2 regions of the Stenotrophomonas sp. 2201_Sma genome follow, and region 1 is predicted to be linked to the other one. Evidence: predicted binding sites of a transcription regulator. Region 1 holds the regulator's gene; the other holds the start of a gene.
The links. The regulator FliA, encoded in region 1, starts transcription of late flagellar genes. The targets are predictions, from matches to a motif close to TAAAGTTTNNCNNNCNNNGGCCGATAA.
Positions count from the first base shown of each region.

Region 2: ACZLIF_RS18495 (methyl-accepting chemotaxis protein) is a predicted target of FliA. The motif match lies at 8,813-8,839, and genes of this name have one in related genera.

Region 1 covers NZ_CM151329.1:2,129,587-2,141,064, forward strand. Annotated here, with positions in the region: gene ACZLIF_RS09940 (chemotaxis protein CheA) at 1-928, opposite strand, end outside; gene ACZLIF_RS09945 (protein phosphatase CheZ) at 931-1,536, opposite strand; gene cheY (chemotaxis response regulator CheY) at 1,536-1,928, opposite strand; gene ACZLIF_RS09955 (RNA polymerase sigma factor FliA) at 1,986-2,729, opposite strand; gene ACZLIF_RS09960 (MinD/ParA family ATP-binding protein) at 2,726-3,613, opposite strand; gene flhF (flagellar biosynthesis protein FlhF) at 3,600-5,252, opposite strand; gene flhA (flagellar biosynthesis protein FlhA) at 5,398-7,503, opposite strand; gene flhB (flagellar biosynthesis protein FlhB) at 7,500-8,630, opposite strand; gene ACZLIF_RS09980 (CocE/NonD family hydrolase) at 8,715-10,949, opposite strand; gene ACZLIF_RS09985 (putative bifunctional diguanylate cyclase/phosphodiesterase) at 11,022-11,478, opposite strand, start outside.
Region 2 covers NZ_CM151329.1:4,021,487-4,032,964, reverse strand. Annotated here, with positions in the region: gene ACZLIF_RS18545 (TonB-dependent receptor domain-containing protein) at 1-1,098, opposite strand, end outside; gene ACZLIF_RS18540 (NAD(P)H-dependent oxidoreductase) at 1,319-1,873, shown strand; gene ACZLIF_RS18535 (TetR/AcrR family transcriptional regulator) at 1,890-2,483, shown strand; gene ACZLIF_RS18530 (D-alanyl-D-alanine carboxypeptidase family protein) at 2,497-3,285, opposite strand; gene ACZLIF_RS18525 (alkaline phosphatase) at 3,406-4,956, shown strand; gene ACZLIF_RS18520 (GIY-YIG nuclease family protein) at 5,018-5,584, shown strand; gene ACZLIF_RS18515 (LysR substrate-binding domain-containing protein) at 5,900-6,796, shown strand; gene ACZLIF_RS18510 (transporter substrate-binding domain-containing protein) at 6,848-7,564, opposite strand; gene ACZLIF_RS18505 (VOC family protein) at 7,646-7,801, shown strand; gene ACZLIF_RS18500 (arylamine N-acetyltransferase family protein) at 7,825-8,664, opposite strand; gene ACZLIF_RS18495 (methyl-accepting chemotaxis protein) at 8,868-11,402, shown strand; gene ACZLIF_RS18490 (PepSY domain-containing protein) at 11,439-11,478, opposite strand, start outside.

The DNA.
Region 1 (11,478 bases):
CATCGCGGGCGACCTTGGGGAAGCGCGAGAACACCTTGCCGACCGGTTGCATGCGCGTGCGCATCACTGCCGACTGCAGGCGCGCGGTGGCGATGTCAAGGGTCGACACGGCGCGGTCCAGTTCCTCGTCGCGCAGGCGCGCACGCAGGGTCTTGAGCCGGTTGCGCGACAGCACCAGCTCGCCGATCAGGTTGACGATCGCATCCAGCCGCTTGGTATCCACGCGCACGGTGTGCTCGGCCTCGGCCACCGGCTTGTTGGCCGCGGGCTTGACCGCGGCGGCCGCGGGGCGCGGTGCGGGCAGTGCAGGCGCCGGCGGGGCAGTCACGGGTTTCGCGCCCGGGGCGGCGCCGCCGTGCAGCTGGTCAAGCAGGGCTTCGAACTCATCCTCGCTGATCAGGCCATCGTCGGCCTTGGCCGGCGTCGCCACCGCGGTGGGGGCGTTGCTGCCGTGCAGCTGATCGAGCAGGGCCTCGAACTCGTCGTCGGTGATCAGGTCACCGGCAGCGGGCGCGGCTGCTGTGGGGGCGACAGCAGCCGGCGCAGCAGTGCCGTGCACGTCGAACTGGGCGATCAGGTCCGGCGGGGCATAGCCGGGTTCGTTGCCGGAAGACACGGCATCCAGCATCGATTGCAGGTAGTCCAGTGATTGCTGTGCGGCATCGAAGTGATGCGGCTGCAGCACCGCTTGGCCAGCGCGGGCGGCGCCCAGTGCCTCTTCGGCGGCATGGCACAGCTCGACCATGGCGGTGATGCCGAGGAAGCCGGCGCCGCCCTTGAGCGTGTGATAGCCACGGAACACGGCGTTGAGCTGGTCGGCGTCCTGCGGCGCCTGTTCCAGCGACACCAGCTGTTCGCCGAGGCGATCCAGGATTTCCTGTGCCTCGATGATGAAATCGGCGGTGATGTCGTCGGATACCGCGCTCATGCTTACAGTCCCAGGTCCGACAACAGGTCGTCGGCGTCGTTCTGAGAGACCGCGTGGCGGTCCAGTCCCTTCAGTGCCGGTCCGGCCAGCGCCGGATCGGTGCGATGCTGCTCCGGTGGCAGGCCCAGCGCGCCAAAGCCTTCGTGCACGCGGCGGACGATGCCGACCACGCGACGGATGATCTGTCCGGTCAGGTCCTGATAGCTCTGGGTCAGGGCAATCTCGGTCAGGTTGTGGCGGATGCGTTCCAGCTGCGCATCCTGCCCCGGCTGGAGGCCTTCGGCGCGCAGCTGTTCGGTGAGGCTGCGGCACTCTTCGGCCAGGTCCAGGGTGCGGTGCGTGGCCTGTTCGGTCATCGCCACCACATGGTCCAGGCGCGCGCAGGCGTCGTCCAGCTCGCCCGCCTCGCTGGGGACGGTCGGCAGTTCGCCCAGGGCCTGGCCCAGTTCGCGGGCCAGCCGTGACAGGCCGCTCATCATCGGCTGCGTGCGTGCGGCCACCAGGGCGTCGATGCGCTGGCGCCAGGCGCTCTCGTCGCCGGATTCGAGCGCGTCGAGGGCTTCCTGCAGGCGCAGGGCGAGAGCGTTCTTGTCGACCGTGGCGTCCATCAGGCGCTGGCCGCCAGGCGTTCGAAGATCTTGCCCAGTTTCTCTTCCAGCGTCTGCGCGGTGAACGGCTTGATGATGTAGCCGTTCACGCCGCTCTGCGCCGCTTCGATGATCTGCTCGCGCTTGGCCTCGGCGGTGACCATCAGCACCGGCAGGGTCTTGAGCTTGGCATCGGCGCGGATCGCCTTGAGCAGTTCGATACCGGTCATCACCGGCATGTTCCAGTCGGTGACCACGAAGTCGAACGGCTGGCTCTGCAGCATCGACAGTGCGGCATGCCCGTCCTCGGCTTCGGCGGTGTTGGTGAAGCCCAGATCGCCCAGCAGATTCTTGACGATGCGACGCATGGTCGAGAAGTCGTCGACGATCAGGATGCGCATGTTCTTGTTCAAAGCGGAGTTCCTTTGTTGTTCAGTCGCCCGCGGTGGCCGTGGCCGCCGCAGGCATGTTCATTCTTCAAGCCCGGCATCCGCAGCCTCGAAGATCTTCAGCCGGCCGCGCAGGCGCAGCACGGCCTGGCCGTGGATCTGGCAGACGCGCGATTCGCTCACGCCGAGCACCGCGCCGATCTCCTTCAGGTTCAGCTCCTGCTCGTAGTACAGCGAGAGCACCAGCTGTTCGCGTTCGGGCAGATGGCCGATGGCCTTGCCCAGTTCGCGGCCGAATTCGCCACGTTCCAGGACCTGCTGCGGTGTGGGTCCGCCCTGGGCGACGGTGTCCAGCTCGCCCTGGTCTTCGATGCGCGACTCCAGGCTCAGCACCTGGCCGCGCGAGGCGTCCTCCATCAGCCGTAGGTATTCGGGCAGTGGCATGTCCATGGCCGCCGCCACCTCGGTGGCACTGGCTGCACGGCCCGTGGTCTGCTCCAGGCGGCGGATGGTGGCGGCCGCATCGCGGGCGCGCCGATGCACCGAGCGCGGTACCCAGTCGCCACGGCGGATCTCGTCGATCATCGAGCCGCGGATGCGGATCGAGGCATAGGTCTCGAACGAGGCACCCTGGTCGGCGTCGTAGCTGCGCGAGGCTTCGATCAGGCCCATCATGCCGGCCTGGATCAGGTCGTCCACTTCGACGCTGGCCGGCAGGCGTGCGGCCAGGTGATGGGCGATGCGCCGCACCAGGTCCGAGTGCTGGGCGATGACCTCGGTCGCCGCCGAGCGCTGGACTTCCCTGTACTGGGCCGCGCCTTTCATGCTGCCACCCCGCGTTGCTTGAGGATGCGCTCGAGGAAGAATTCAACGCCACCGCGTGGCTCGGTGGGGGCCTGCCAGCGGGCGGTGCGACGGGCGATCTCGGTGATCGCCAGCGCCGCCGGGCTGGATGGATAGGCCTTCACCACCGGCTGCTGGCGCTGCACCGACAGGCGCAGCCAGTCATCCTGCGGCACGCAGCCCAGGTAGTTCAGCGAGACATCGGCAAGGAACTTCTCGCAGACCCGGGTCAGCTTTTCATACAGCACGCGGCCCTCGTTGGGGTCGCGCACCATGTTGGCCACCACCTGGATGCGGTCCACGCCGCGCTCGCGCGACAGCACCTTGATCAGTGCGTAGGCGTCTGTGATCGAGGCCGGTTCGTCGCAGACCACGACAACCGTGTCCTGTGCGGCCTGACAGAAGGTCAGCACGCCGTCGGTGATGCCGGCGGCGGTGTCCACCACCATGATGTCCAGCTCGCGTTCCAGTTCGGAGAACACGTTCACCAGGCCGATGTGCTCGGCCGGGGCCAGCTCGGCCATGTGCCGCCGACCGGACGCGGCCGGCACCACCAGCACGCCGTTCGGACCTTCGACGATCACGTCTTCCAGCGAGCAGCGGCCGGCGACCAGATCCGCCAGGGTGTGGGTGGGATTCAGCCCCAGGATCACGTCGATGTTGGCCAGACCCAGGTCGGCGTCGAGCAGCAGCGTGCGCTTGCCCATGCCGGCCAGCGCCACGGCCAGGTTGGCCGAGACGTTGGTCTTGCCGACGCCGCCCTTGCCGCCGGTCACGGCGATGGTGCGCACAGGGCCGAGCGGCTCGCTGCGGGTGGCCGACAGCGGGAAGGTCTTGGTCAGCTTGGCGTACTCACGCGACGGCATGGTTCAACTCCGGGTTGCAGGGCATATCGGCCGCTCGGCGCAAATCTTCAAGGCGAAGTACAAGATTGGCCGCGCTGGCCCGGTGCAGGTCGTCCGGAACGTCCTGGCCATCGGTCACCCAGGTGATCGGCAGCGCGTGGTCTACCGCCACTGACAGGGCGTTGCCGAAGCGGCCGGTTTCATCCAGCTTGCTCAGCACCAGGCCCTGCAGGTTGGCCGCGCCGAAGCGGCGCACCACCTCGTCCATGTCACCAAAGCTGGTATTGGCCGGCAGCACCAGCAGAGTGCGGACCTGGCGGGCGGCACGCAGCCACTGCAGCTGCGCGGTCAGGGCGCGGTCGCGCGGGCCCAGGCCGGCGGTATCGATCAGCACCAGCTTGTAGTCCTTCAGGCGCTCCAGCAGCTGGTCCAGGTCGGTACCGCTGTTGGCTTCATGCACCGCGATGCCGAGCTGGCGGCCATAGCCGTACAGCTGCTCGCGGGCACCGATGCGCAGTGTGTCGGTGGTGACCAGGGCCACGTCGCGCGGCGCGTGTTTTTCGGCGAAGCGCGAGGCGAGCTTGGCGATGGTGGTGGTCTTGCCGGCCCCGGTTGGACCGACCAGAGCGATCACGCCGCCTTCTTCCAGCGGATCGACCGGCGCGATCGGCAGCCTGCGCGAGATCAGGCCCAGCATCAGCCCGCGGCCCCGGTGGGCTTCGGTTTCCAGCGGGATCTGCATGGCCACATCGCGGGCCAGCCCGGCATCGAATCCGTACTCGTCCATCAGGTCCAGGGCGGTTGCCCGCACCGGGCAGCCGCGCAGGCGCTCGTCGGTGAAGCGGTTCATCTCGCGCTCGATGACCTGGCGCATGCCGGCCACTTCGTGGCGCAGCTGGCGGATCTCGGCATCGTCCTGTGCAACCACCGTCAGTACCGGCGCCGGGGCAAGGAGCGGCGCCGGGGCCGGCGCGGTCTCCGCTTCAGCGGCAGCGGCAGGGGCTGGCGTGGTCTCGGCAACGTCCTGCGCGTACGGCGGCTCGGGGTGCACGGACTCGGCCTGCGCAGTGGCCGCAGCGGTGATCGGCAGCGGCGGCGGCAGCACTGCCGGCGCGGGGGATTCGTGATGCTCGTCCTGCGGCGGGTCGATCAGGAAACGGGCGCGGTTGGCGGGCGCCGGTGCGGGAGCCACGACGGCGCTCGCGAACGGCGCGAAGATCTGCTCCGGCAGTGCCGGATCGTTGACGGTGGCACGCGCCAGGGTGGCAGCGAAGCCGGAACTGCCGCGGGTGGGCACGATCTCGTCCGCACTGTCCAGGGTGCGGCCGGTGGCACCGACGGCCGCGCGGGCGAGGGCGGCCACGGCCGATGTGGTGGCGGTCACCGGCTGCTGGGCCGGTGTCGTGGAGCGGCGGCGGGTGACCGCGGCGATCACTGCATCCGCGGCGGTGCGCGGTTTCGGCGGCGGCGGAGCCACGTCGCGCCGCGAGGCTTCCAGCGCGCGTTGCACCGCGCTCTCGTCATAGTTGGCTGCGGCGACGATCTCGACGCCTTCCTCGATCCGGCGGTTGGACAGGATCACAGCATCGGGACCATGTTCCTTGCGCACCAGGTTCATGGCCGAGCGCATGTCGGCGGCGACGAATCGTTTGATTTTCATGCTGTGGTCACGGGACGGGGACGGCGGGGTGGGGGTGGGAGAACGCGGGTGGTCGGTGGTCTGCACGGAACGGGTTCCCCTTGGCATCTGTCTGTTGCGGTGGTTCGAAGGTGGTGTCTGTTTTCTGACGCATCGGTGGGCGGCGTCAGCTGATCGTTCCGACCAGCTTCAGGCGCTTGTCCTCCGGCACTTCGCTGTACGCCAGTACCGACAGCGACGGGACGCTGTGGCGGACCAGGCGTGCCAGCGCGGCACGTACCGGGCCGGGTACCAGCACGACCGCGGGCTCGTTGCGGGCTTCCTGCTTGCTGACACATTCGGCCAGACTCTGATGCAGTCGCTCGGCAAGCCCGGGTTCCAGCGCGGCGCCGTTGCCCTGCGTGGACTCCTGCAAGACACGTTCCAATTGCGGGTTGAGGGTGAACACCGGCAGCTCCGCCGACATTCCGGCGATCTCCTGCACGATGAAGCGGCCGAGCGCGGTGCGCACTGCGGCGGTGAGCGTGGCCGGGTCCTGGCTGGACGGCGCGTGCTCCACCAGTGCTTCGGCGATCTTGCGCAGCTGGCGGATCGGAATGCGTTCCACCAGCAGGTTCTGCAGCACCCGCACCACGGCCGACAACGGCAGCGCCTTGGGCGTCAGATCTTCGACGAGCTTGGGTGCGCTCTTGGCGAGGTTGGCCAGCAGGTGCTGCACCTCTTCGTGGCCCAGCAGCTCCGGCGCATGCTCGCGGATGAGGTGGGAAAGATGGGTGGCGACCACGGTGGCCGGGTCGACCACGGTGTAGCCCATGGTTTCGGCCTGGGCGCGCTGGTGCGGCTGGATCCAGGTAGCGTCCAGGCCGAAGGCGGGATCCTTGCCGGCGATGCCGTCCAGCGGGCCGAGCGCACTGCCGGGGTCCAGCGCCAGTTCGCGGTCGGGATGGATCTCGGCGGTTGCCACCGGCACGCCATGCACCAGCACGCGGTAGCCGTTGGCCGGCAGTTCCAGGTTGTCGCGGATGTGCACGGATGGAATCAGGAATCCCACGTCCTGGGTCAGCTTGCGCCGCACACCCTTGATGCGTGCCATGAGTTCGCCGCCCTGATTGCTGTCCACCAGCGGAATCAGCCGGTAACCGACCTCCAGCCCCAGCGGGTCGACCGGGCGCAGTTCGTCCCAGCTCAGTTCCGCGGTAGGGGCCGGCGCCGCCGGTCGGCCCAGCGCATTGACCGCGCCGGGGTCGCTGCCGGCAGCGTCGCTCGGGGCCGGTGCCTGTCCCTTCCGGTACAGCTTCCAGGCGATGAAGCCGAGAATGGCGGCAAGCGTCAGGAAAGCGACGTTGGGCATGCCGGGCACCAGGCCGACCAGGCCGATGATGCCGGCGGTGATGGCCAGGGCACGGTATTGGCCGAATACCTGGCCGGTCATCGCCTGCGCCATGTCCTGCGAGCGCGAGGCACGGGTGACCAGCATCGCCACTGCGCTGGAGACCAGCAGGGCCGGCAGCTGCGCCACCAGACCGTCACCGATGGACAGCAGGGTGTAGGTCGCAGCGGCATCGCCGAACGGCATGCCATGCTGCAGCACGCCCACGGCGAGGCCACCGAGCATGTTGATGAACAGGATCAGGATGCCGGCAATCGCATCACCCCGGATGAACTTGCTGGCGCCGTCCATCGCGCCATAGAAGTCGGCTTCCTCGCGGACCTCCTCGCGGCGCAGCTTGGCTTCTTCGCGCGTCAGCAGGCCGGCGTTGAGATCGGCATCGATGGCCATCTGCTTGCCGGGCATGGCGTCGAGGATGAAGCGCGCGGTCACTTCCGAGACACGGCCGGCGCCCTTGGTGATGACCACGAAGTTGATGATGGTCAGGATGGCGAACACCACGATGCCGACCGCGTAGTTGCCACCGATCACGAATTCACCGAACGCGGCGATGACCTTGCCGGCCGCGTCGTGGCCGTTCTGGCCATTGAGCAGGATGACGCGGGTGGAGGCCACGTTCAGTGCCAGCCGCAGCATGGTGGTGACCAGCAGCACGATCGGGAAGATGGTGAAATCCAGCGGGCGCTTCACGTACACCACCGCCAGCAGCACCATCAGCGAGATGGCGATGTTGAAGGTGAACAGCGCATCGAGCACGGGCGCCGCCAGCGGCACCACCACCATCGCCAGCAGCGCCAGCACGATCAGCGGCGCGCCGAGGCCCTGGCGGATCATCTCCAGCAGCCGGCGGGTGTTGAATCCGGACGAGGCCTGCGCGCTCATGCCCGGCCTCCCTTGCCGAATTCATCCACCTCGATGTGCGGGGCGCCCGGCATCGGGCCGGTGCGCCAGGCGCGCAGCTGGTAGACGTAGGACAGGACCTGGGCCACGGCCGAATACAGTCTCACGGGGATTTCCTTTCCGAGTTGGCCTTCCCGATACAAGGCGCGTGCCAAAGGCGGGGCGGAGACGATGGCGACCTTGTTGCCATCGGCCACTTCACGGATGCGCAGGGCGGTCTCGTCCACGCCCAGCGCCACCACGGTGGGCGCGTTCATGGCGCCGCCCTCGTACTTCAGGGCCACGGCGTAGTGGGTCGGGTTGACCACCACCACGTCCGCGGTGGGCACCGCTTCCATCATCCGGCGGTTGGCCATCTGCTGCTGCAGCTGGCGGATGCGGCCCTTGACCTCCGGGCTGCCTTCGCTTTCCTTCATTTCCCGCCGCAGTTCCTCGCGGGTCATCTTCAGCTTGCGCATCCAGTTCCAGCGCTGGTAAGGCGCGTCGATCGCCGCCAGCACCAGCATTGCCCCGGCAGTGGCCAGCAGCAGTCGCAGGGTGAAGCCCAGGCCATCGGTGATGGCAGTTTCCAGTGGGTGGTGGATCAACCCGCGCAGGCTGTCGAAGCCGCTCCATACCACCAGTCCGGCGGCCACGCCCACGAAGGCCACGCGCAGCAGCGACTTGGTGAATTCGGCGATGGCTTCCGGCCCGTACAGACGTTTGAGGCCGGTCAGCGGGTTCAGCCGATTGATGTCGGGCATCATCGCTTTGGCCGACCAGCGCAATCCGCCCATCACCAGCGGGGCGACGAAGCTGGCCAGCAGGCAGACCAGCACCAGCGGGGTGATCACCAGCATGAACTGCAGCAGCAGGTCGCCAAAGTGGCCGAACAGTTCCTTCGGGTTCTGCCGCAGCCCCTGCTCGGGACTCAACGCCTGTTTCATCCATTGCGTGGCGCCACGGCCGATCGAGCCGCCCATGGCCATCACCGCCAGCACGCCGCCACCGAACACCGCGGCGGTCCCCAGTTCGCGGGAACGCGGCAGGTTGCCCTGTTCCCGGGCCTCGCGCAGGCGTTTTTCGGTGGGTTGTTCGGTCTTTTCGCCGGCGGATTCGTTCTCGGACATCACGGGCACTGCGGCAGGGGATGCCGGGCTGCCTGCAAGAACTGTTCCGCGGCGTGTGGTTCACCGCCGGGGCAATGCCCGACGCTAGCCGGGCAGGGCCGGCCGCAGCGGGATGCTCAGCGTGCTGTCGCTGTGCCAGTCCACCTGCAGGGGCTCACCGGCATCGGCGGCTGACTCGTCGCTGACATCGCGTCCGGTGCCGTGGTTCACCTGGTGCATGGCGTCCTTGAGCACGTCCACCTTCACCAGCAGCCGGCTGCCCGCGCCCACACGGCGGGCGACCATGCGGGTGCGATCGAAGGGCAGGTCGGTCCATCGCCCCGGCACCAGCAGCTGCCGCGTGGTCGGGTCGCGTACGTGGCTGGCCCGGCCGACGTAGTAGGACAGCTGCATCCGGCGCCCATCGGGCAGCAGCTCGTACAGGGTGACCGTGAAGTCCATGTCGCGCTTGTTGATGCGGACCTTCAGATCGCCCGAGAAGCGTCCGATCAGGTCCATCGGTGCTGCGAAGGGCTCGGAGAGGAAGGTCAGTGCCGTGTCCGGCTCGTCCCCGGCGGCCACGATCGGGAACGGATAGTAGCCATGCCGGACTTCCTCGCGGTCGGCAAGGTCCACCGTCTGCCGCAGTGTTCCCGGCGTTGGCCGCTGTTCCTGCAACGGGTGACGGTCGCCCTCAGTGGCCGCTGACAGGTAGTACGTGCGATGGCCGCCGGCAGCGGCATCCAGGGTGGCTGCATGCCCCCAGGTGTTGCTGCCCATCAGCTGGAAGTTGACCTGGTCGGCCAGAAGCGCCGGGCGCGGGGCACCGCGAAGTACATGGTCCAGCCACTGGAAGGTCAGCGCAGGCGTATCGAACTGCGCGACCGGGTCCACCGTGTAGCCGCGCAGCTGCATCGGCTTGCTGGCGGCCTGGGCGCCGCCGTGGTCATACGGCCCGATCAGCAGGACATGATCGGCGTCCGGCCGGTAGCGCATGTGATCGGTGAAGTACTGCAACGCGGAAATCTGGCCGTCGTCGTAGTAGCCGGTAATGGTCAGCACCGGAATGCGGATGTCCCTGAAGTCTTCGGCGTACGGCACCATGGCCTGCCAGTAACCATCATAGGCCGGGTGGGCGAGCCAGCGCTGCAGCCAGCGATTGGGGGTGCCGTCGATCTGGTCGATCTGCCGGTACGGCCGGCCGGAGGCATACCAGCGGCCGGGCAGCTGTGACCACCGGTCCTGCTGCCCATAGGTGTCGGTATCCAGCATCGGGCCATTGGCCACGTAGAAGGCCCAGCCGTAGTTGGCGCTGAGGAATACGTTGTTCTCCATCGGCAGGCCCTGGCCCGGAATGGCAGCCACGTAGGGCACGATGGTCTTCAGTGCCGGATGGTGATGGCGCGCTGCCGCCCATGCGGTGAATCCTTCATAGCTGCCGCCATACATGGCGACCCGACCGTCGCTCCAGGGCTGGCGGCTGACCCAGTCGATCGCGGCATTGGCGTCCACCCCGTCGTGTTCGTAGGGGGCGATGGTGCCGGTACCCTGACCTTTTCCGCGTGCGTCGACCACGATGCCGGCGTAGCCGTGGGCTGCGGCCAGCAGCATCTTCAGACGGTTCTTGGGCGGGTCGGTGTAGATGGTGAACAGCATGGCCGTCGGCAGCGGCGCGGACGCGCTGCGGGGCCGTGCCAGCTGTGCGGACAGCACCACCCCTTCGGCCACGGGGATACGCAATCCGCTGTCGATCACGAAGCGGCGTTGCTGTTCTGCGTCAAGCAGTGCAGGGGCGAGTGCCGCAGCCAGGGTCTGCGCGCGCAACACAGCCTGCAGACGCACCAGCTCCAGCGCGGCTGACTGCGGCACGGTGGCGGCATCGGCCTGTGCCGCAAGCGCCTGCGTCAGCTGCGCCTGTACCGCAGCGGGAGGCAAGGCAAGCGCTGCATCGGCCTGCACGGCGGCAACATCATCCAGGCCAGCAAAGGCCGAATGGAAGGCGCGCGAATACGCTTCCGCATCCCGCGCGCCAGTGCTTGCCAGCAGCATCGGCATCCAGCGCTGGGCCGCCGCGCCATCGCCGGCAGCGGCCAGCGTCGCGCGCAGCTTCTCGATCATGGTGCGTGCCTCGGCGTAGCGACCCGTGGCCAGCAGCGCATGGCAGCGCTGTGCATCGGTCAGCGTTGCCGACTGCAACAGCTTCGTACCCAGCGCCTGCAGTGCCGTATCCACCTGTGCTGGCGGCGCATCGCGGGGCAGCGACCACCGCAGATCGCTGGCGGCCACGCCGGTGCAGGTGAGCGCCAGCAGCAGGCCAGCAAGAAGAGCGCGTAAGGTCACGGGGTGTTCCTTGCAATGGCGGGCGCGTGGCCATCATACGGTGGGTGGCCGCCCGCCGCGGAGAGTCCGACCTTACCCTGGCGGGGCCGGTGGGGGCGGGGTCTGCGCCAGCTCCACCCGTGGCCGCGGCAGGTCGTGCAGTTGCATGAAACGGCCCGCATCGACCGGGCGGCCGAGCAGGTAGCCCTGCAGGTAATCGCACCCCAGCCGCTCAAGGTAGGCACGCTGGGCAGCCGTTTCCACGCCCTCGGCAACAATGTCCATGTCCAGTGCATGGCCCAGCGCCACGATCGCCGATACGATCACCACGTCCTCCGCGCTGTGTTCGAGATCGCGCACGAAGGCGTGGTCGATCTTGATCTCGGTGGCCGGCAGGCGCTTGAGGTACAGCAGACTGGAATAGCCGGTGCCGAAATCGTCGATGGAGATGCCGACCCCCAGCACCGACAACGCCTGCAGCAGCCGCAAACTGGTGTCGGTGTCGCGCATCACGGTGCTTTCGGTGATCTCCAGCACCAGGTTGCGCGGC
Region 2 (11,478 bases), 1.9 Mb from region 1:
GCTGCCCGTCCAGGTGACCGGAACGGTACCGATGGTGTCGCTGTTCTCCAACTCCTCGCGTTTCCACTGCCCGCCCACATTCAGGCTGTGCTCGACGCCCCAGTGGAAGCCGGTGTTGAAGGCGGTATCGAACACCGTTTCCTTCGAACGGTTGCCGACGTCGCTGCCCTTGTCTTCGTATTCGTTCTGCACCAGCGTGGTCTTGGACGTGGTGGCGTCGCTGTAGGTGCCGTCATGGCGGATCACGTAGCCGGTCTGCACCAGCTTGGACAGTCCCCAGCTGTTGACCTGGCCGGCCCCGCTGTTGCGCTGCGTTCCGCGCGAGGCCTCCACGCCCACGACGTGGCTGTCGCTGATGCGCCAGTCGAACAGCACGTTGGCGTTCTCTGCCTTGTTGCCCGGTGTCTGCCGCGCGCCGCGGTCGGATTCGCGGTCAGTGACGTTGGCGCCGATGCGCACGCCCAGGTTGTCGGTCAGCGGGCCACTGAACAGCGCTCCCATCTGCGTGGTGTTGCCGCGGGTGTCCGAATCGGGCTTGCTGTAGTTGAAGGTGGCCGAGCCGCCCCAGTGGTCGGCGATCTTGCGGGTGATGATGTTGATCACACCCCCCATCGCGTCCGAACCGTACAGCGAGGACATCGGGCCGCGCACCACTTCGATGCGTTCGATCATGTCCGGCGACAGCCAGTTCAGATCCTGCGGGCCCAGGTCATCACGATAGTTCACGCCGGCCGAGCTGCCCTGGCGGCGGCCATCGATCAGGATCAGTGTGTACTGCTCGGGCAGGCCGCGCAGCCGGATCTTCGACTGCGCACCGGACAGCGCGTAACCGCCGGTCACGCCGGGCACGGTGCTCAACAGCTGGCCGATGCTGCTGACCGGCTTGCGCTCGATGTCCTCGCGGGTGATCACGCTGATGCTGGCGGGGGCATCCCGGATCCACTGCTGGGCGCCGGTGGCGGTGACCACCACGGTGTCCATCTGCTTGGCGGCGGCATCGGCTGACGCCTCGGCGTGGGCCTGGGAGGCGAGGGCAAGGCCGATGGCCACGGCCAGCGTGGCAACGGAACGACGGGACTTCAGACTGGCATGCAACATCGCGCGGTACTCCGGGTGAGGGGGTCCACTGGCGATGGCTGGGACGTCCGTGTGGGGTTTCATATTTCCTTAACAATCGTATCACGAATCATTTGCATTTGAATTGAGGCGATACAGAACGCCAGAAACAGTGTCCTGCTGGGAGTGCTGACCGGGCTCGATGCGCTAGTTACCATCAGTAACTAATAACCAAGGAGTTGCCCATCCCGATCCTGCCTCGCTGACCCACGCGGTAGCCGCGCGCATCGCGCAGGCCATCGCCGATGCCGGTGAGAGCAATACCACGGCCATTGCCGATCTGATGGCCGAAGGCTTCGACCCGCGCTTCAATGGGGAGGACCAGGCCCTGTTCCGCGGCATCGCGCCGCCACCGGCCGATGTGGCGGCCGAGCACGCACGGCTGGATGCAACCGACACCCTGGTGCTGGTCTATCCGCTCTACTGGTGGTCGTTCCCGGCGCTGCTGAAGGGCTGGATCGATCGCGTTTTCACCCAGGGCTGGGCCTACGCCGAGGGTGCCGATGGCAAAGTGGAGAAGCGGCTGCAGCGGCTGCAGGTGCATCTGGTCGGCATCGGGGGTGCCGATGCCGCGATGATTGAACGCCGTGGCTATGGCGCGGCCATGAACACGCAGATCGACATGGGCATCTTCGATTACTGCGGCGCGCGCGTGCTGTCCTCCACCCTGCTGCTGGAGGCGGACACCGGGGCGGCCGCAGCGCATCTGCAGACCGCGATGGAGATCGGCCGTAAAATCGGACATCCAACGAGCTGACAGCCGTGTTCCGCCGATGCCTGCCACCGACACCCCCACGCGTCGCCGACTGACCCGCGAGCAGCGGGCCCGCCAGTTGCTGGAGGTCGCATGGGCGCTGGTGGGCGCCGAAGGCACCGATGCCTTGACCCTGGGGCGCCTGGCCGAAGCGGCGGGCGTGACCAAGCCGGTGGCCTACGATCACTTCGTGACGCGCAACGGCCTGCTGGCGGCGCTCTACCATGACTACGACCAGCGGCAGACGCTCATTTTCAATGACCGTATCGCCGCGGCGCCGGCAGAACTGACCGCGCGCGCAGCGGCCATCGCGTCCGGTTACATCGACTGCGTGCTGAGCCAGGGCAGCGACGTGCAGAGCATCCTCGCAGCGCTGGTCGGCGCGCCGGAGCTGCGCGAGGTGCGGCACTGCTACCAGCAGGAGTTCATCGACAACTGCGCGGACTGGCTGGGCCCGTTCGCCGGTGACGGCCAGGTACCGGTGGAGGGGCGCTGGGCGATCCTCGGCGCTGCCGAAGCGCTGTCCGAAGCGGTGGCCAATGGCGCGATCGGCAAAGCCGACGCGGAACGCGAACTGCAGCGGGTGATCGTATCCACCGTTGTACGGGACTGACTGCCCGCGCAGCTCAGGCTTCTGCGACGGTGTTGCCGGCCAACGCGGCGAATCCACTGGCGAGATGCCTGCGCACCCGCGCATCGCGTGCTTCGCGGTCTTCCGAGCCAAGCACCACGGTGATCAATCGCACCGGCTGCGCGTGTCCGGCGATGGGGCGGCGCGCCGTAGCCGCCAGGCAGAACCCGGCCGCGCGGGTATAGCCGGTCTTCAGGCCGTCCACACCTTCATCGGCGAGCAGTGCGTTCTGGTTGCTGCGGCTGAACGTCCCGTGCGCGAACGCCGGCTGTGCGGTGATGGCCAGCACCTGCGGATGATCTGCCAGCAGGCGGCCCGCCAGCACCGCCATGTCGCGTGCGCTGGAGACGTGCCGCGGCGTGGTGATGCCGGACACCGACGCGAACCAGGTACTGCCCAGGCCGAGACGCCGCGACAGCGCGTTCATGCGCTGCAGGTACGCCGCCTGCGAGCCGTGCAGATGGCGGGCAAGCACAAGGGCCGCGTCGTTGCCCGATACCACCAGCATGCCCTGCAGCAGCCGGCCCAGCGTGACCGTTTCGCCGGGCACCAGGCCCATGCGCGTTTCATCGTCAGCAACCGCCTGCACGTCCTCGGCGGCAACCGTCACCGGCATCTCCCAAGCGGCGGCGCCGGATGCGACCTGTTCGTAGGCTGCGTACGCGGTCATCAGTTTGGTCAGTGAAGCAGGCGGACGCTGCAGGTCGGCGTTCTCCTGGTGGATGACCGCGAAGCTGCCGGCATCCAGGGTGATCGAGGAGACCGGGGGACGTGGAGACGGCATGGTGGCGCGGCAGGGGAGACGTTCCACAGGATACCGCTGCCAGGATGCGTGAATCTGCAATATTGCAATGATATAACGTCGCGCATTCCGGGCCACCTGCCCGACCCCACAGGATGCACGATGACCGCACACACGCCGCGCCGTTGGCTCTACCCTTCGATTCTGGCCGCGCTGGCAGCCCTCGCCGGCTGCCAGCCGGCACCGCGTGCGCAGGCGCCGGTGGCGACCGGCGGCTACCCGCACAACGTGATCGTGATGATCAACGACGGCGCGGGCTGGGGAACCTGGGATGCCGCCGCGTACTGGCAGTATGGCAGTCGCGAAGGCGCTCCGTACGCGCACTTCCCGCAGCGCCTTGCGGTGGCCACGTTCCCGCTCAACGCCAGCAGCCAGCCCACGCACGATTCGGCGCAGACGCTCGGCTACGACGCCGCGAAAGCATGGGATGCCACCCCGGTACCGGCAGCGGATCTTCCGTTCGCCGGTTATCAGTACCTGGCCGCGGTGGCGACCGACAGCGCCGCGGCGGGCACGGCGTTGTCGTCGGGCATCAAGACGTACAACAACGCCATCAACGTCAACAACGACGGCGTCGCGGTAGAGTTCAACACCCTGCGCGCCAAGCGCCTGGGCATGGCAACCGGTGTGGTCACCTCGGTGCCGTTCTCGCACGCGACACCGGCCGCGTTCGCCGCGCAGAACGCGTCGCGCAACAACTACCATGCCATCGCCCACCAGATGCTGGCCCAGGGCCACATGGACCTGGTCATGGGAACCGGCGGCCCCGGCTACAGCGTCGATGGCCGCGCCTGCGATGACGATGCAGGCGCAGTGAAGGAAGAGGGTTGCGCGAACGCCTGGGAGTGGGTGTCGCAGCAGGACTGGCAGCAGCTGGAAGCAGGCACCCCCATCGCTGGCAATCCTGCCGGACCGTGGCGGTTGATCCGCAGCAAGGAAGCGTTCGCTGCGCTTGCACAGGGGAGGGTGCCAGCCGACCGCCCGTTGATCGGCGTACCGCGTGTGGCCAGCACCCTGCAGCAGGCGCGTCAGCTGCAGGTCCTGGGCAGGGATGAGACCACTCCCTCCGGCGTGAGGAAGATCGACAGCGTGCCGGACCTGGCGACCATGACCCGCGGCGCCTTGCAGTTCCTGCAGCAGCGCTCGTCCAAGGGCCTGTTCCTGATGGTGGAAGGTGGGGCCACCGACTGGGCCGCGCATACCAGTGCGTGCGGCACCGAATGGCATTACGGCCAGTGCGGCGACCAGCCGCAGTACGGCCGCCTGATCGAAGAGACGGTCGAGTTCAACGATGCGGTATCGGCGGTGGTGGCGTGGATCGAGCGCAACGGCGGATGGCAGCGCAATCTGCTGATCGTCACCACCGACCACGACAACAGCATGCCGATGGGGCCCGACGCGCAGCAGGTGGCGTTCGAGCCGGTGCGCAACAACGGGCGCGGGCGGATGCCGGGGATGAGCTTCCGCCCCACCGGCAATCATTCCAATGCACTGGTACCGCTGTGGGCCAAGGGCGCCGGCGCGGAGCGGCTCGGCGCCCGCGTGCGCGGCATCGACGCCGGTTACCGCCAGCATGTGCGGTGGAACGATGGCAGCTACATCGACAACACCGACGTGGCTGCCGCGATGCAGGACGTGCTGCAGCGGCCGTGACCCGAACGGCGCACGGTCCGGCCCGGTTGCCATCGCGTCCGAAGCGATGCAGCCTGCGCCGATGGAACCGCAGATCCGCATCGATGGTCGTGTCTTCGCCTACGTCTTTCCCTGCGCCTGGGAGGATTACGCCAAGATCGGCTTCTCGCGTGACCCGCTCGGTCGCATCAGCGCACTGCATCGGCGCTGGTTCGAGTTCTTCGATCTGTGCGCCGGGGCGCTGGTGGAGGCGGAAACCGAGCGCGATGCGCGTGACCTGGAGCTGGAGCTGCGTGCCCCCTTCCGAGCACATCGCGCGCCGGCACCGATGACCGTGCAGGACAAGGCCGGCGGACGCACCGAATGGGTGCGTGGCGCGAACCAGGCCCTGTCCGATGCTGTGCGTACGCTGGATGGGCGCGGATATCGGACCTTCCCGCTGCGCCCCTGGCTGCGCGCCGCCATGGTCCAGCGGCTGGATCGCCTGCATGACTGGGCCGCCCTGCAGCTGCCGGAAGAGGAAAGCCTGCGCATGCCGGGCAGCCCCGGACCGGCGCTGCTGCGCGATACCCTCGATGGCTATCGCGCGCTGGACATCGACCCGCTGCCATCGCTACCGCCCCATGTGCAGGCCTGGTACGGGCATTAGCGCCCCGGCACTGGTAAGCCCGCCGCTGCCGCGCTCAGCGCGGGGCGGGGCAGGTGGGGCAAGTCACCTTTGCTGCAGCTGGACGGTCGAGGTGTGTGCTCCGGTACGGCTTTGCCGGTGCCCCGGTCGTGCTGGCCACCGGCGTGGCCAACCGGCGGGCCAGCTCGGCGCTTGCGATGTGACCGTGCAGGAACAACAGACTGCTGAAGATGTTCATGATCGTCGCTCCACTTGAGTGGATTGAACGATACGGGCAGCATGAGGACGTAAAAAGCGACATTTCCGCAAGTTTGACTTGAACAGGATTCAAGCCTCATGTCCCGCCCACCCCTCCATGCCCTGCAGGGTTTCGTGGCTGCCGCGCGCCTGGGCAACCTGTCACGCGCCGCGGCGTCGATGAACCTGACCGTCAGCGCGCTCAGCCACCAGATGCGGCAGCTCGAAGAACGCCTCGGCCAGCCGCTGCTGGTCCGCCAGGCGCGCGGGGTCGCACTGACCCTGGAGGGCCAGCGCCTGCTCGATCGGGTCGGGCCGCACCTGGATGCAATCAACGAGGTGTTCCAACGCTACGCCGCGCGCGCCGAACATGTGCTGACGATCAGCGCCGTACCGTCGATGGCCTCCGCATGGCTGGTGCCACGGCTGGGTCATTTCGTCGCCGCACACCCGCAGATCGAGATCAACCTGCAGTCCAGCGAACGTCTTGTCGATTTCGATCGGCAGCTGCAGTTCGACGCGGCGTTGCGCGTAGGCGGCGGGCAATGGGCCGGGCTGGTGGTCGAGCGGCTGTTCGATGAGTGGCTGGTGCCGATGGCCAGCCCGGCGCTGATCGCGCGGATGGGCGGCATCGACCGTGCTCCACTGGCGCAGTGGCCGCTGCTGGGCGATCCGGATGGCGCATGGGCCGCGTGGTTTGCCCTGATCGGGCAGAGCCCCCCTTCGCGGTTCGTGGCGGTGCTCGACGATTCGGAAGCGCATCACCGTGCAGCGCTCGATGGTGTCGGCGTGGCCCTGGGCCGGCTGACGCGCGCGCGCCTGCTGCTGGATTCCGGCCAGCTGGTCGCATTGTCGGAGCAGCGGCTGAAAACCGCCTGGCCGCACTGGCTGGTGTATCCGCAGCGCTCGGCGCGCCACCGTGGATTCCTCGCCTTCCGTGAGTGGTTGCATGCGCAGGCCAGCGAGCATGCGCGGCACATGGAGACGCAGGGCTGATCCGGCCCGGCGCACGCAGCCACCTGTCGCGTGCTGCGGGCCACTGCTGCGTCATCGCACCAGGGTGACCGCCTGTCCGGAACGTGCGAAAGCGTCCTCGAGCAGGGGCCCTGCCTTGATCGCCTCGACCTCGTCGAACAGGGCCCGCAGGGCGGCAGCGGGGCGCGCCGCAGGTGCGGCCACGGCCTGCTGGATCGCAGTGAAGCGGTCGGCGAGCACGCGGTGTCCCGGATGCTGCAGTGCCCAGGCCTGCAGTGGCTGGCGCACGCCAGCGGCGGCATCCAGGCGCCGTGCGTCAAACAGATCGATGGCCGCCGCCGACGTGTCGGCACGCTCGATCGTGGCGTGCCGCAGTTCCCGGCTCAGGAACAGATCGTAGGCGGCACCCCGGCCAACGGCGATACGCAGCCCACCGCGATCCAGATCGGCCACCTGCCGCGCGGGACTGTCCTCGCGCACCAGGTAGGTTCCTTCGATCTCCACATACGGTGCACTGAAGGCGATGCGGTCGGCACGTGCGGGATCGATGGCGAGAAAAGCCAGGTCCCATGCGTCGTCGGCTGCCGCCGCGACCACCGATGCGGCCGCATCGTGACAGGTGAATCGCGCCTGCACGCCCATCCGCTGCGCCAGCGCGGTGGCCAGCTCCACCGAGGGGCCGCGCGGCGATCGTGTGTCGCCCTGCGCGAGGACCGGATTCCCCAGATTGATGGCGACGCGCAGATGGCCCAGTGGCGCCAGTGCACTTCGGTGATCGGCCAGGGTCATGCAGCGCTCCGCGAAGGGTGGGCAGGCCAGCATGCCCGCAACGATGCGCACGGAATGTCAGGGCGGCGCCATCCTGCGACGATGAACCCCATCGCGCATGTCGAGATTCCGTCCAGCGACCTGGCTCGCGCCATCGCCTTCTACCTGCAACTGCATGATGCCGGCCACTGGCGGGTGGCCGAGATCTGCGACAGCGAGGGCAACCGCATTGCGCTGCAGGCGCCGGTGACGTTGTAACCCGGGCACCGTGCCGCGCGGTGCTACCGTGATGCGGCGTGCGAGCGCTGCAGCCAATCGGTGATCGCCGGGTCGAGCCGCGCATCGTCCGGCACGCGCAGGCCGAATGCCGACTGCAGGACGTCGCGCACGTCGGCGGCATCGCGCAGCGGACGCTTGAGCGGCGCCTGCCCGGGGCGGTACTCGGTGTAGTTGCCACTGCCGATGGTGCGCCGCCAGTCCGGGCCGGCCAGTGACGCGCGCAGCTGGCCGGGGAAACCCGAATCCGGGTGCGTGCACACGTACCAGTTGGCCACCACGTTGTCGATCGGCGCTGGCGGCCGCAGGTCGAAGCGGTACATCGCCCGCCATGCGTCGCCCGCCTGGGCGGAAAGCACGAAGTCGTCCTCACCCGCCAGCTGCTGCAGCTGGAAAGACTCGTGCGGCGTGGCCTGCGGCGCCGTTTCGTACAGCCGCAGCGGCACCGTCGGCGTCAGGCCACCGAAGCCGGCATCGACCAGCCAGTCCTCTCCCTCCACGTGCACGCGCAGCAGCAGGTGGGTACGCGCCGTCGGGGCATTGTCCTGTGCCGCCAGCAGCACGCGCGCGCTCAGCGGCTGTGCGTCGAAGCCCACTGCCTGCAGGAGCGCCAGCAGGCCGCCGTTGAGTTCAAAGCAGTAGCCGCCGCGCTGCTGGTCGAGCAGCTTGTGCTGCACGCTGTCCAGATCGATCGGTACCGCGTCGCGCAGCAGGCTGCTGAGGGTTTCAAAGGGGAGCAGGGCGTTGTGGCGCTGCAGCAGCAGGGTCAGTCCGGCAAGGTCCAGCGACGGCGGAGCATCCAGTTGCAGGCGCTGCAGATAACGGGGGACGTCGAGCGGGGTCATGGCGAGGGCGGCCGGTGGGAACAATCCCACTGTGCAACCACAACCGGGGTTGAGGTCAAGCGCGGGCGCTGTGTCACGTCTCCGTCGCCTGGGGCCGGTACAAAGAGCGCAACCGGCACGGTGCGTGCCACGGCATCGGCAATGTGCCTAAAGTTGCCGCCGGTCAGGCCGATACAGGTGCGTCCTTCCGCCTGGAGTCTGTGATGTCGGCCGCCGTCCCCCTTCGGTCCCTGCGCACCCGTCTCATCGCGATGCGCTCGGCGTTTCCACGCCTGCTGGTCTGGCTGCAGCCGCATCGACTCAGCGTGGCCAACAAACTCAAGGCCACCCTGCTGGTCTGCGGCGCGGGCCTGGTGGCGATCGCCGCCGTCCATGCCTGGACCGGCCATGCCAGCAGCCAGGCCGCACGCAGCCAGGCCAGTTACCAGCGTGGCAGCGATCTGGCCGCACGCCTGGCGACGCGGGTGGCGGAGGCGCGTCGCCTGCAGACCCAGTATGCACGCAGTTTCGACGATGCTGACCGCAGCCAGCTGCAGGCGGCCCAGCAGGCACTGCAGGTCGATCTGAAGGCGCTCAGGGCGATGCCGATGGATGCCGGTCGCCGCAAGGCATTGCAGGCGCTCACCGAGGCCGCCGAGGGATTCTCGCAGGGAGTGGCTGCGCTGTTCGAACGTGTGGACGAGATGGGGCGTGGTGATGCCGGCCTGGCTGCACAGCTGCAGCAGGCCGCCGATGCCCTGCAGCAGCAGGTGAATGGCCTGGACCGGCCGGCACTGGCGCTGCACCTGCAGAAGATGCGGCGCCAGGAAGCGCTGCTGCTGCTCGATGGCGATTCGACTCATGCCGACCGCGCCAGCGAAGAGAAGCTGCCGTTCGATCTGGCGCTGGCGGGGTTGCCGCCCGACGTGCAGGAGGCGCTCCGCAGCGGCATGGACGCCTATCAGTCGGCACTGCTCGGCTATACCGCTGCCCGCGTCGGCCTTGACGTGGAGACGCAATCGCTGATGGAGACGGCTGCCGGCGTGGCGCCCGCGCTCGCCGCCTTCCAGCAGGCACAGGTGAATGCGCTGGCCCTGGCGCAGGCGCGGCAGCAGGCCGGTGCACGCACCATGAGCGTGCTGTTCGCCCTCACCCTGCTGCTGGTGGCCGGCGTGCTGATCACCAGCCTGCTGCTGGTGCTGCGCGCGGTGCGCAGGCCGATCCAGGACACCCTGCGGTTCGCCAGCGACATCGCCGATGACCGGCTCGATACCACGTTGCGCGTGCACAACGCCAACGACGAGATCGGCCAGCTGGCACAGCGCCTGGTGGACATGCAGCAGCGGCTGCGTGCGCGCATCGAGACCGAGCGTGCGATGGCCCGTGGCAACACGCGCGTACGCCAGGCCCTGGACTGCGCGCAGACCGGGCTGATGGTGGTCGATGCCGAAGGCCAGGTGGCCTACGCCAATCCTGCGTTGCGGCACGTGCTGGGCCTGCAGGCCGACGCGCTGGTCGGCACTGACGCGCGGGACCTGCATCCGGCCCTGGCCGGCCTGGTCGACGCGCCCCACCGCCAGGAGCGGGAAATCAGTCATGCCGGTGTGCGCTATCAGTTGATCGCCAATGCCATCGTCGATGACGACCAGTTCCTGGGCGTGGCGCTGGAGTGGCGCAGCCGTGCGCTGGAAACGCTGCTGGAGACCGAGGTGGCGGCACTGGTCGACGCTGCCGCGCAGGGTGACCTGCACGGGCGCATTTCGCTGCAGGGCAAGCACGGTTTCGTGCATACGCTGTCCACCAGCATCAACCGCCTGCTGTCCACCTTTGAAACCAACCTGGGGGACCTGCAGGCATTGCTGGCGGCGTTGGCCCGTGGGGATCTCAGCGTGCGCATGGAAGGTGAGCTGCAGGGCGTGTTCGCACGCATGCGCGACGACGCCAATGCAACCGTCGCACAGCTCGGCCGCATCGTGACCCGCATCCAGCGCGCCGCCGCCAGCTTGGACAGCGGTGTCGGTGAAATCGTTGCCGGCCATCACGACCTCTCGCAGCGTACCGAGCAGCAGGCGGCCAATCTGGAAGAGACCGCAGCCTCGATGCATGAGCTGACCGACACCGTCGGCCGCAACGCCGACGCCGCCGGACGTGCCGACGCGCTGGTGCAGGGGGCTGCAGCGGTTGCACAGCGGGGTGGGGTGGCCGTCGGTCAGGTGGTGGAGACCATGCAGGGCATCAGTGAAGCATCGCACCGCATCGGGGACATCACCCAGTTGATCGACGGCATCGCATTCCAGACCAACATCCTTGCGCTCAACGCCGCCGTGGAGGCTGCGCGTGCCGGAGAGCAGGGCCGCAGTTTCGCGGTGGTGGCGGCGGAAGTGCGTCTGCTCGCGCAGCGCAGTGCCGAGGCAGCCAGGCAGATCAAGGCGCTGATCGAGGATTCCGTGGCACGCGTCGGCCAAGGCAGCGTGCAGGCCGCGCAGGCGGGCACCACCATGGACGAGATCGTCGGCAGCGTGCAGCAGCTGGCGGACCTGCTCGCCGGCATCCGCAGCGCCTCGCAGGATCAGCACGCAGGCATCGCCCAGGTGAACCACGCCATCGTGCAGATGGAGGCCAGTACCCAGCGCAATGCCAGCCTGGTGGAAGAAGCCGGCTCGTCGACCGCGCAGATGCAGGCGCAGGTGCGCGCGCTGGCCGAAGCCGTGTCCGCGTTCCGCCTGCAGCCGGACCGTCAGGCCCGCGCGGCGGCGTGATCGCGTCCGCCGCCGGGTCCAGCCCGGCGGCGCGGCTCAATACACGTCGCGCCGGTAGCGACCGCTCTCGAGCAGC